2 regions of the Microbacterium bandirmense genome follow, and region 1 is predicted to be linked to the other one. Evidence: predicted binding sites of a transcription regulator. Region 1 holds the regulator's gene; the other holds the start of a gene.
What was found. The regulator HrcA, encoded in region 1, represses chaperone genes, less so after heat shock. The targets are predictions, from matches to a motif close to TTNGCACTCGNNNNNNNCGAGTGCNAA.
Positions count from the first base shown of each region.

Region 2: groES (co-chaperone GroES) is a predicted target of HrcA. The motif match lies at 2,462-2,488, and genes of this name have one in related genera.

Region 1 covers NZ_JBBDGM010000001.1:242,952-246,943, forward strand. The annotation lists gene hemW (radical SAM family heme chaperone HemW) at 1-933, shown strand, start outside; gene hrcA (heat-inducible transcriptional repressor HrcA) at 1,015-2,058, shown strand; gene dnaJ (molecular chaperone DnaJ) at 2,104-3,213, shown strand; gene WDU99_RS01170 (16S rRNA (uracil(1498)-N(3))-methyltransferase) at 3,216-3,944, shown strand; gene WDU99_RS01175 (HIT domain-containing protein) at 3,987-3,992, shown strand, end outside.
Region 2 covers NZ_JBBDGM010000012.1:48,338-52,329, reverse strand. The annotation lists gene WDU99_RS13390 (hypothetical protein) at 1-1,059, shown strand, start outside; gene WDU99_RS13385 (class I SAM-dependent methyltransferase) at 1,070-2,362, opposite strand; gene groES (co-chaperone GroES) at 2,573-2,869, shown strand; gene WDU99_RS13375 (hypothetical protein) at 3,071-3,992, shown strand, end outside.

The DNA.
Region 1 (3,992 bases):
GGCGACCTCGCGCGGATGCTCCGCGCGGCCGTAGACGCGTTCGGCATCCGCGACGGCGCGGAGGTGACGGTCGAGGCCAATCCAGACACGGTGACAGACGACGTGGTGCGCACGCTGGTGGATGCCGGTGTGAACCGGCTGTCGATCGGCATGCAGTCCGCCGTGCCGCACGTGCTGGCCGCCCTCGATCGCACGCACCGACCCGAGAACGTCGGCACGGCAGTGCGGGCGGCGCGGGATGGCGGGCTCGACGTGAGCGTCGACCTGATCTACGGCGCTCCCGGCGAATCGCTCGTCGATTGGGAGCGGTCCTTGGAGGCCGCGATCGCGCTCGAGCCGGACCACGTCTCGGCCTACGCGCTGATCATCGAGGACGGCACCAAGCTCGCGCGGCAGATCCGTCGCGGCGAGGTGCCGGCGCCCGACGACGATCTGCAGGCCGACATGTACGAGCTCGCCGACGCGCGCCTCGCGGCGGCGGGCTTCGACTGGTACGAGGTCAGCAACTGGGCCAAGGGGCCCGGCCACGGTACGCAGTCCGTGCATGCATCCCGGCACAACCTCGCCTACTGGCGCGGATCGGATTGGTGGGGATTCGGGCCTGGAGCGCACAGTCACGTGGCCGGCCTGCGCTGGTGGAACGTCAAGCACCCCGCCGCGTACGCGCAGCGACTGGACCTGGGCGAGTCGCCGGCCGCCGGCCGCGAACGGCCCGACCCGGAGGCGCGCACGCTCGAGCGCGTGCTGCTGCTCAGCCGGCTCGCCGAGGGTCTGCCGATCGACGAGATCGCAGAGGCGCACCGCGAGCGGGTGGCGGAACTGATCTCCGATGGACTCGTCGATCCGGCATCCGCCCTGCGCGACAAGCGCGTGCGCCTGACCCTGCGCGGTCGGCTGCTGGCGGATGCCGTCGTGCGCGCCCTGACGGAGTGACGGCGCGCCGTCTTCGAGGAGGGTCCGGCTGAGCGGGGTAGGATTGGCACTCGACCGGTTCGAGTGCCAGCGGGAGGGATGATGGTCACAGAGCGAGGGCTAGAGGTTCTCCGCGCGATCGTGCAGGACTACGTGGCGACCCATGAGCCGGTCGGCAGCAAGTCGATCGTCGAGCGGCACGCGTTCGGCGTGTCGGCGGCGACCATCCGCAATGACATGGCGCTGCTCGAGGATGAAGAGCTGATCGTCGCGCCGCACACGTCGTCGGGGCGCGTGCCGACCGACAAGGGGTACCGCGTCTTCGTGAACCACCTGGCGCAGCTGCGTCCGCTGTCCCCGGGCCAGCGCAACGCCATCGAATCCTTCCTCGGCACCCCGGGCGATCTCGATGACCTGATGGCGCGCACCGTGCGCGTGCTCACGCAGCTCACCGGCCAGGTCGCGCTCGCGCAGTACCCGTCGTTCGCGCGGGCGCACATCAGTCATCTGGAGCTGGTCGCACTGGCACCGAACCGCATGCTGGTCGTGATCGTGACCGATGCCGGCGGGGTGTCGCAGCGCATCGCGCCGCTGCCGATCGATCTCGACGAGACCGATGTCGCGCTGCTGCGCGCGCAGCTGCTGTCGCTCGTCGTGGGACGGGCGGTCGGCGATGCCAGCGAGCGGATGCTGGCGCTCAGCGAACCCGAGCCAGGGTCCCCGGGCATCCGCCTGCATCCCGCTCTCAGCGCTCTCACCGCGGTGATCTCGGAGGAGCTCGCGGAGTTCCGGCAGGAGCGGCTGGTGATGGCGGGGGCTGCGACGCTCGCCCGTCGGGAGCACGACTTCCGCGGCAGCATCCATCCGCTGCTCGAGGCCATCGAGGAGCAGGTCACCCTGCTGCGGCTGATGAGCGAGATGGTCACCGATGAGCACGGGCTGGCGACGAGCATCGGCACCGAGAACGCCCCGTTCGGGCTCGGCGAGGCATCGATCGTGGCCAGCAATTACGCGGCGCCCGGTGGCACCGCGCGGGTCGGGGTGATGGGCCCCACCCGGATGGACTATCCGAGCAACCTCGCGGCGGCGCGGGCCGTGGCCCGCTACCTGTCGCGGATGCTCGACGACGACGAGGCCGCTCGCTGACGCGGGCGCCGGAAGACTCACGCACGCACACGCAGAAAGGTGATCGTGGCGGACCATTACGAAGTTCTCGGGGTGTCCAGGGACGCGTCGCAGGACGAGATCAAGAAGGCCTACCGAAAGCTGGCCAGGCAGCTGCACCCCGATGTGAACCCGGGGGAGGACGCCGCAGAGCGGTTCAAGCTGGTCACGCACGCCTACGACGTGCTCAGCGACGAGGACTCGCGCCGTCGCTACGACATGGGCGGTGACGAGAACGGCGGCTTCGGAGGGGGCTTCGGCGGCTTCGGCGACATCTTCGAGACGTTCTTCGGCGCCGCCGGCGGCGGTCGCGGCGCTCGCCCGCGGTCGCGCCGCGAACGCGGCCAGGACGCCCTCGTGCGGGTCGATCTCGACCTCGGCGACGTGGTCTTCGGGGTGCACCGTGACATCGAGGTCGACACGGCGGTGCTGTGCGAGACCTGCCAGGGCAGCTGCTGCCAGCCGGGCACCTCGCCGGTGACCTGCGACGTCTGCGGCGGCACCGGACACGTGCAGCGACAGGTGCGCAGCCTGCTCGGCAACGTCGTCACCACCCAGCCATGCGGCAGTTGCGAGGGCTTCGGCACCACCATCCCGTACCCGTGCGGATCGTGCGCGGGTCAGGGCCGGGTGCGCTCGCGGCGCACCGTCTCGCTCGACATCCCCGCCGGCGTCGAGACTGGACTGCGCCTGCAGCTGCCGGGCTCCGGTGAGGTCGGCAGGGCGGGCGGCCCGAACGGCGACCTGTACGTCGAGGTCTCCGTCGCTCCGCACCCGGTGTTCAGCCGCGAGGGCGATGATCTGCTCGCAACGCTCGAGGTATCGATGACCGATGCCATCCTCGGCACGAGCACGACGATCGACGGGCTCGACGGCACGGTGGATCTCGAGGTGCGCGCCGGCGTGCAGTCCGGTGATGTGCTGACGATCTCCGGCCGGGGGATCACGCCGCTGCGCGGCAGCCAGCGCGGTGACCTGCGCGTCGGTGTGCAGGTGCTCACACCGACGCGCCTCGACGGCGCGCAGCGCAAGCTGATCGAGGATTTCGCGAAGAAGACGAAGGCTCCCGCGCCCAAGCTGGCGCAGTTCCAGCAGGGGCTGTTCTCGAAGCTCCGCGATCGCTTCCGGGGCCACTGATCATGGCATTGCATTTCATCGTCCCCACCTGTACCGACCTCGTCGAGGGCGAACTGCTCACTCTGACCGGCAGCGAGGCGAAGCACGCCTCGGTGGTGCGCAGGGTGCGGGTCGGTGAGGCGGTCACGATCGGAGACGGCTCCGGCGTCTGGCTGGAGGGCACGGTCGAAGACGTCTCGGCCTCGCAGGTCGATGTGCGCGTCACCGCCCGCACCGTGCAGCAGCAGCCGACGTCGCGAATCACGCTGGCGCAGGCGCTCGCGAAAGGCGACCGCGACGAGCTCGCCGTGCAGGCCGCGTGCGAGCTCGGCGTCGATGAGATCGTGCCGTGGCAGGCGTCGCGCAGCGTCTCGCGCTGGGAGGGTCCGAAGGCGGCCAAGGGACGCGATCGCTGGCAGACGATCGTGCGCGAGGCCGCGAAGCAGGCGCACCGCGCATGGGTGCCCTCGGTCACCGAGGTGAGCAGCACCGGACAGCTCGCCCGGCTCGCCGCGACGCATCGGATGCTGGTGCTCGACCCCACCGCGCAGTCGCCGCTCACGGGCATCCGACCCGATGAGCGCGACATCGTACTCGTCGTGGGCCCCGAGGGCGGCATCAGCCCGGAGGAGCTCGAGAAGCTGGAGGCGGCCGGCGCGGAGAGCGTGCGCCTGGGGGACACCGTGCTGCGCACCTCCACGGCGGGCCCGGCGGCCATCGCCGTGCTCTCCGGCGTCCTCGGGCGCTGGTGAGGGCGGGTGCCGCCACCCGGTGCGCTAACTAGACTGGCATCCATGACC
Region 2 (3,992 bases), on a different contig from region 1:
CGCGAGCTGAGCCGCCGCCCGGTGGTGCTCCCGCTGGTTCCTGAGCGCCCTTCGTCTCGCTCCGCGGTTCCTGAGCGAGGAGCGCAGCGACGAGACGAAGGGCGCTCAGGAACCGCTGTGGGCGACGCCCCGGTTCCTGACCAGGACGTGCGTTCCCCACTCCCGGTTCCTGAGCGAGGAGCGGAGCGACGAGACGAAGGAGCTCCCGCAGACCCCGAGGCACCCACCGAGCCTGACGCCCCCGCGCCCCCGAAACGCCGCCGCCGCTGGCTCGCCCCGGTCGCAGCCGGCGCGGCACTGCTGATCGGCTTCGGCGGCGGATGGCTCGCCTTCGGCGGCGAAGACGCCGAGCCGATGACCGACGCCCAGCGCGAGATCTGGCTGGAACTGCAGGCCTCCGACCGCTATGACCCGGGTTCGGTCGAGTTGATCGGCGCGCAGCATGGTGTCGACGCCTGGCACGCCCTGAGCGAGGACGGCGACAACGAGTGCCTCATCCTCACGGGCCCCGATCACGACCCCAGCCCGGCCTGCGTGCCGCAGAACCTGGCGCGCGAAAACCCCTATGCCCTGCAGGCCTCCACGAACTTCGAAGAGGACGGCGCCCAGATCATGGTCTGGGCGAGCATCATCGAAGACATCCACGGCGAGCGGACCGTGACCATGCAGAGGCAGAACGTCAGCGACGGATGGGACTGGCGATCGACGTACACCGAGGAGGAGCTGCCGATCGCGGAGTTCCTCGACGAAGAGGGCTTCGACGGCAACTCGCTCACGCTTCTCGGCTACGACGAGAAGACACCCGTCTGGCTGTCGCAGTACAACAGCGCCTGCCTGCTCGTGGCCACCGCCGACGAGATGATCGCACAGGCCTGCGACGAGCCGGACACCGAGCAGAACATCGAGCTGCAACTGCCCGACCGTGTCTACCGCGTGACGATGGGCAGCATGCGCGGGCCGACGCTGACCATCATCCGCACGCCGGACCCCGTGGTGTGCGACGTCGACTCGGGATACTGCGCGACGGCCGACGACAAGACCGGCGAACTCGGCGGCTGAGCCGCGCCGGTCACACCCGGTCGGCGAGGATCGCCACCCGCCCGGCCGCGGTGCGGGTGAGGAGCAGCGTCGCCGCCTGAGAGCCCTTCAGGTTGAGCTTCTTGCGGTAGACCGCCGGGTCGACGTCCATGCCGCGCTTCTTGATCTCGAGACGCCCGATGTCATTCGCGCGCAGCGCGGCGTTGATCGTCTTCACGTGCGCGGGCATGGTCTCGCGCACCCGGAACGACTGCACGAACGGACTGGTCACGGCAGCATCCCCCGTCAGGTAGGCGATCTGCTCGTCGATCATGCCGGCCTCCAGCATCCGCCCCGCCTCGCCGATCAGCCGGGCGCGGATGACTGCGCCGTCGGGCTCGTGCAGGAACGCCCCCAGCTCGCGCACGGGCACGTCGTCGGCATCCGCCGCCGCCGTGAGCTCGTGCGTCGCGCCGTCGCGGGTGACGAGCGCGGCGCGTCGGATGCCAGGGCGCGCCAGCACGCCGCTCCACAGCACCAGCTCGACGACGCTGCCGTCGGCGCTGACCCACTGCGCCTCGACGTCGTCGGGGATGAGGCCGCGGTCGAGCCCCGGACCGAGCTTGATGCCGGTCGGATGCTGTCGCGCGACCTCGAAGCACCAGTCCAGCGACGGAGACCAGTCGGATGCCGATGTGCGCCGCGTCTCGCCGTGCCCGGCGGTGCGCCGTGCCGGATCCAGCCAGACCGCCGAGCTCTCGCCGCCATCCGCCGCGCCCGTGCCCGTGCGCTTGCCGCGGGGATGCGCGCTTCCCGCGGATGAATCGGGGGAATCTGTCCGCGGCAGGCGTACATCTCCGCGGCTGGTGCTCGCGAATTCTTCGGCGAGGCCCTGGTGCACCGTCGCGTCGTCGCCGAACGGGGCGAGGTTGTACGCCGCGATCGCGGCGGTCACCTCATCGGCATCCACCGCGGTCACCTCCAGGCCCGCGCCCGCGAAAGCCAGGCTGTCGCCGCCGATGCCGCAGCCGAGATCGGTCACGTGCGTGATGCCGGCCTGTCGCATGCGCGCCGCGTGCAGCGTGGCGACGTTCAGCCGGGTGGCCTGTTCGAGGCCGGCCCGGGTGAACAGCATCCGCTCGGCGAACGCGCCGAACTTCGCGCGGGCTCTGGCACGCAGGTGCGCCTGGCCCACCACGGCCGACACGAGATCGGGGGAGTGCCCGGTGGCACGCAGACGCGACACGGCGCGCGTCACATCGGCGGGCGAGGCGATCTCTCCGACCTCATCGAGCAGCTCGAGGCCCTCTCTGGTGAGCAGCGCCCTCAGCTCAGACATCTCCACCCGCCCAGCCTACGGCCGGGCGCTTTCGAGTTCATGTCGCGCGAGTTGCTGTGTTCTCCTCCGAATCGCAGCAATTCAAGCGATATGAAGTGGGTGGAGCTGGCACTCGCATTGCGTGAGTGCCAGCCGTCGGCATACACTGGTGTTAGCACCCTCGGCATGAGAGTGCTAATAATCTTCTGATCTCAGTCACGAAAGAAGAGGTACACCGTGTCGGTTTCCATCAAGCCGCTCGAGGACCGCATCGTCATCCAGCAGGTCGAGGCAGAGCAGACCACCGCAAGCGGTCTGGTCATCCCCGATACCGCCAAGGAGAAGCCCCAGGAGGGCGAGGTCGTGGCAGTGGGCCCCGGCCGCATCGACGACAACGGCAACCGCGTCCCGCTGGATGTCGCCGTGGGCGACCGCGTGCTCTACAGCAAGTACGGCGGCACCGAGGTCAAGTTCGGCGCTGACGAGTACCTCGTGCTCTCGGCCCGCGACGTGCTGGCGGTCGTCGTCCGCTGACGCCCCTCGACTCGACAGAAGGACCCGGATGCTGCGGCATCCGGGTCCTTCTGCTTTCCCCTATCGGCCCCCATGCTCCCCCTATAGATCCCCCGGGCGCCCCCGACAACCCTCGGGGTGACCCCCGATGCCGCAGCCTTCGCCGAGTCGCAGACTCTATGACAAGCGCCAATCGGCACTCACGATGAAGGGGAATCAATCATGGCTGCGGAAGACAACCTCAACGTTCTCGGTGCACAGTGGAACCTGGGCCTCGACGTCGATGACTCGGGCAACGACTACTCGGACACCAACTCGAACAACGACCTGCTCTCGAACAACGACGTCAGCGACTCGGGCAACGACAACTCGGACAACAGCGACAACGACCTGCTGTCGAACAACGACACCGACGACTCGTTCAACGACAACTCGGACAACTCCACGACCGACAACTCGGACAACAGCGACAACTCGGACAACTCCGACAACTCGGACATGCTGTCGAACAACGACGACTCGTTCAACGACGACGAGTCCATCAACGACTCGTTCCAGGTGAACGACTCGTTCCAGGACAACTCGGTGAACGACTCGGGCAACCAGACGCTGTACGACCACTCGGTCAACACCGGCATCCGGCAGTACGACACCGGTGTGGGCGACATCAACATCGGTCTCGCCGGCGGTGGCAGCACGATGACGGGCATGGGCGGCATGGGCCGTCTCGACCTGAACCTCGACGCGCGCACCACGATCAACGACCAGTCGGTCAGCCAGAACATCTCGACCTCCTCCGGCAGCGGTGGAGCGGCGATCGCGGTCGGCGGCGACGCTGACGGCGGTTGGGGCGGCCCGGCATTCGCCGGAGCGGCCGGCGGCAGCACCGGATCGGGCGGCGCCAGTGGGGACGGCGGCGACGGTGCCGGCGGTGACGGCGGCGACGGCGGCCTCGGAGCCGGCCTCGGCGGCGGCAACGGTGGCGACGGTGGCGACGGTGGCGACGGCCCCGGCGGTGCAGCCGGCGCAGGTGGCGCGGCCGGAGACGGCGGCGGTGCAGGCTCGGGTGCGTTCGGCGGCAACGCCAACGGCGGATCCACCGGCGACACGGGTGCGATGGGCGGCAGTGCGAGCGGCGGCAACG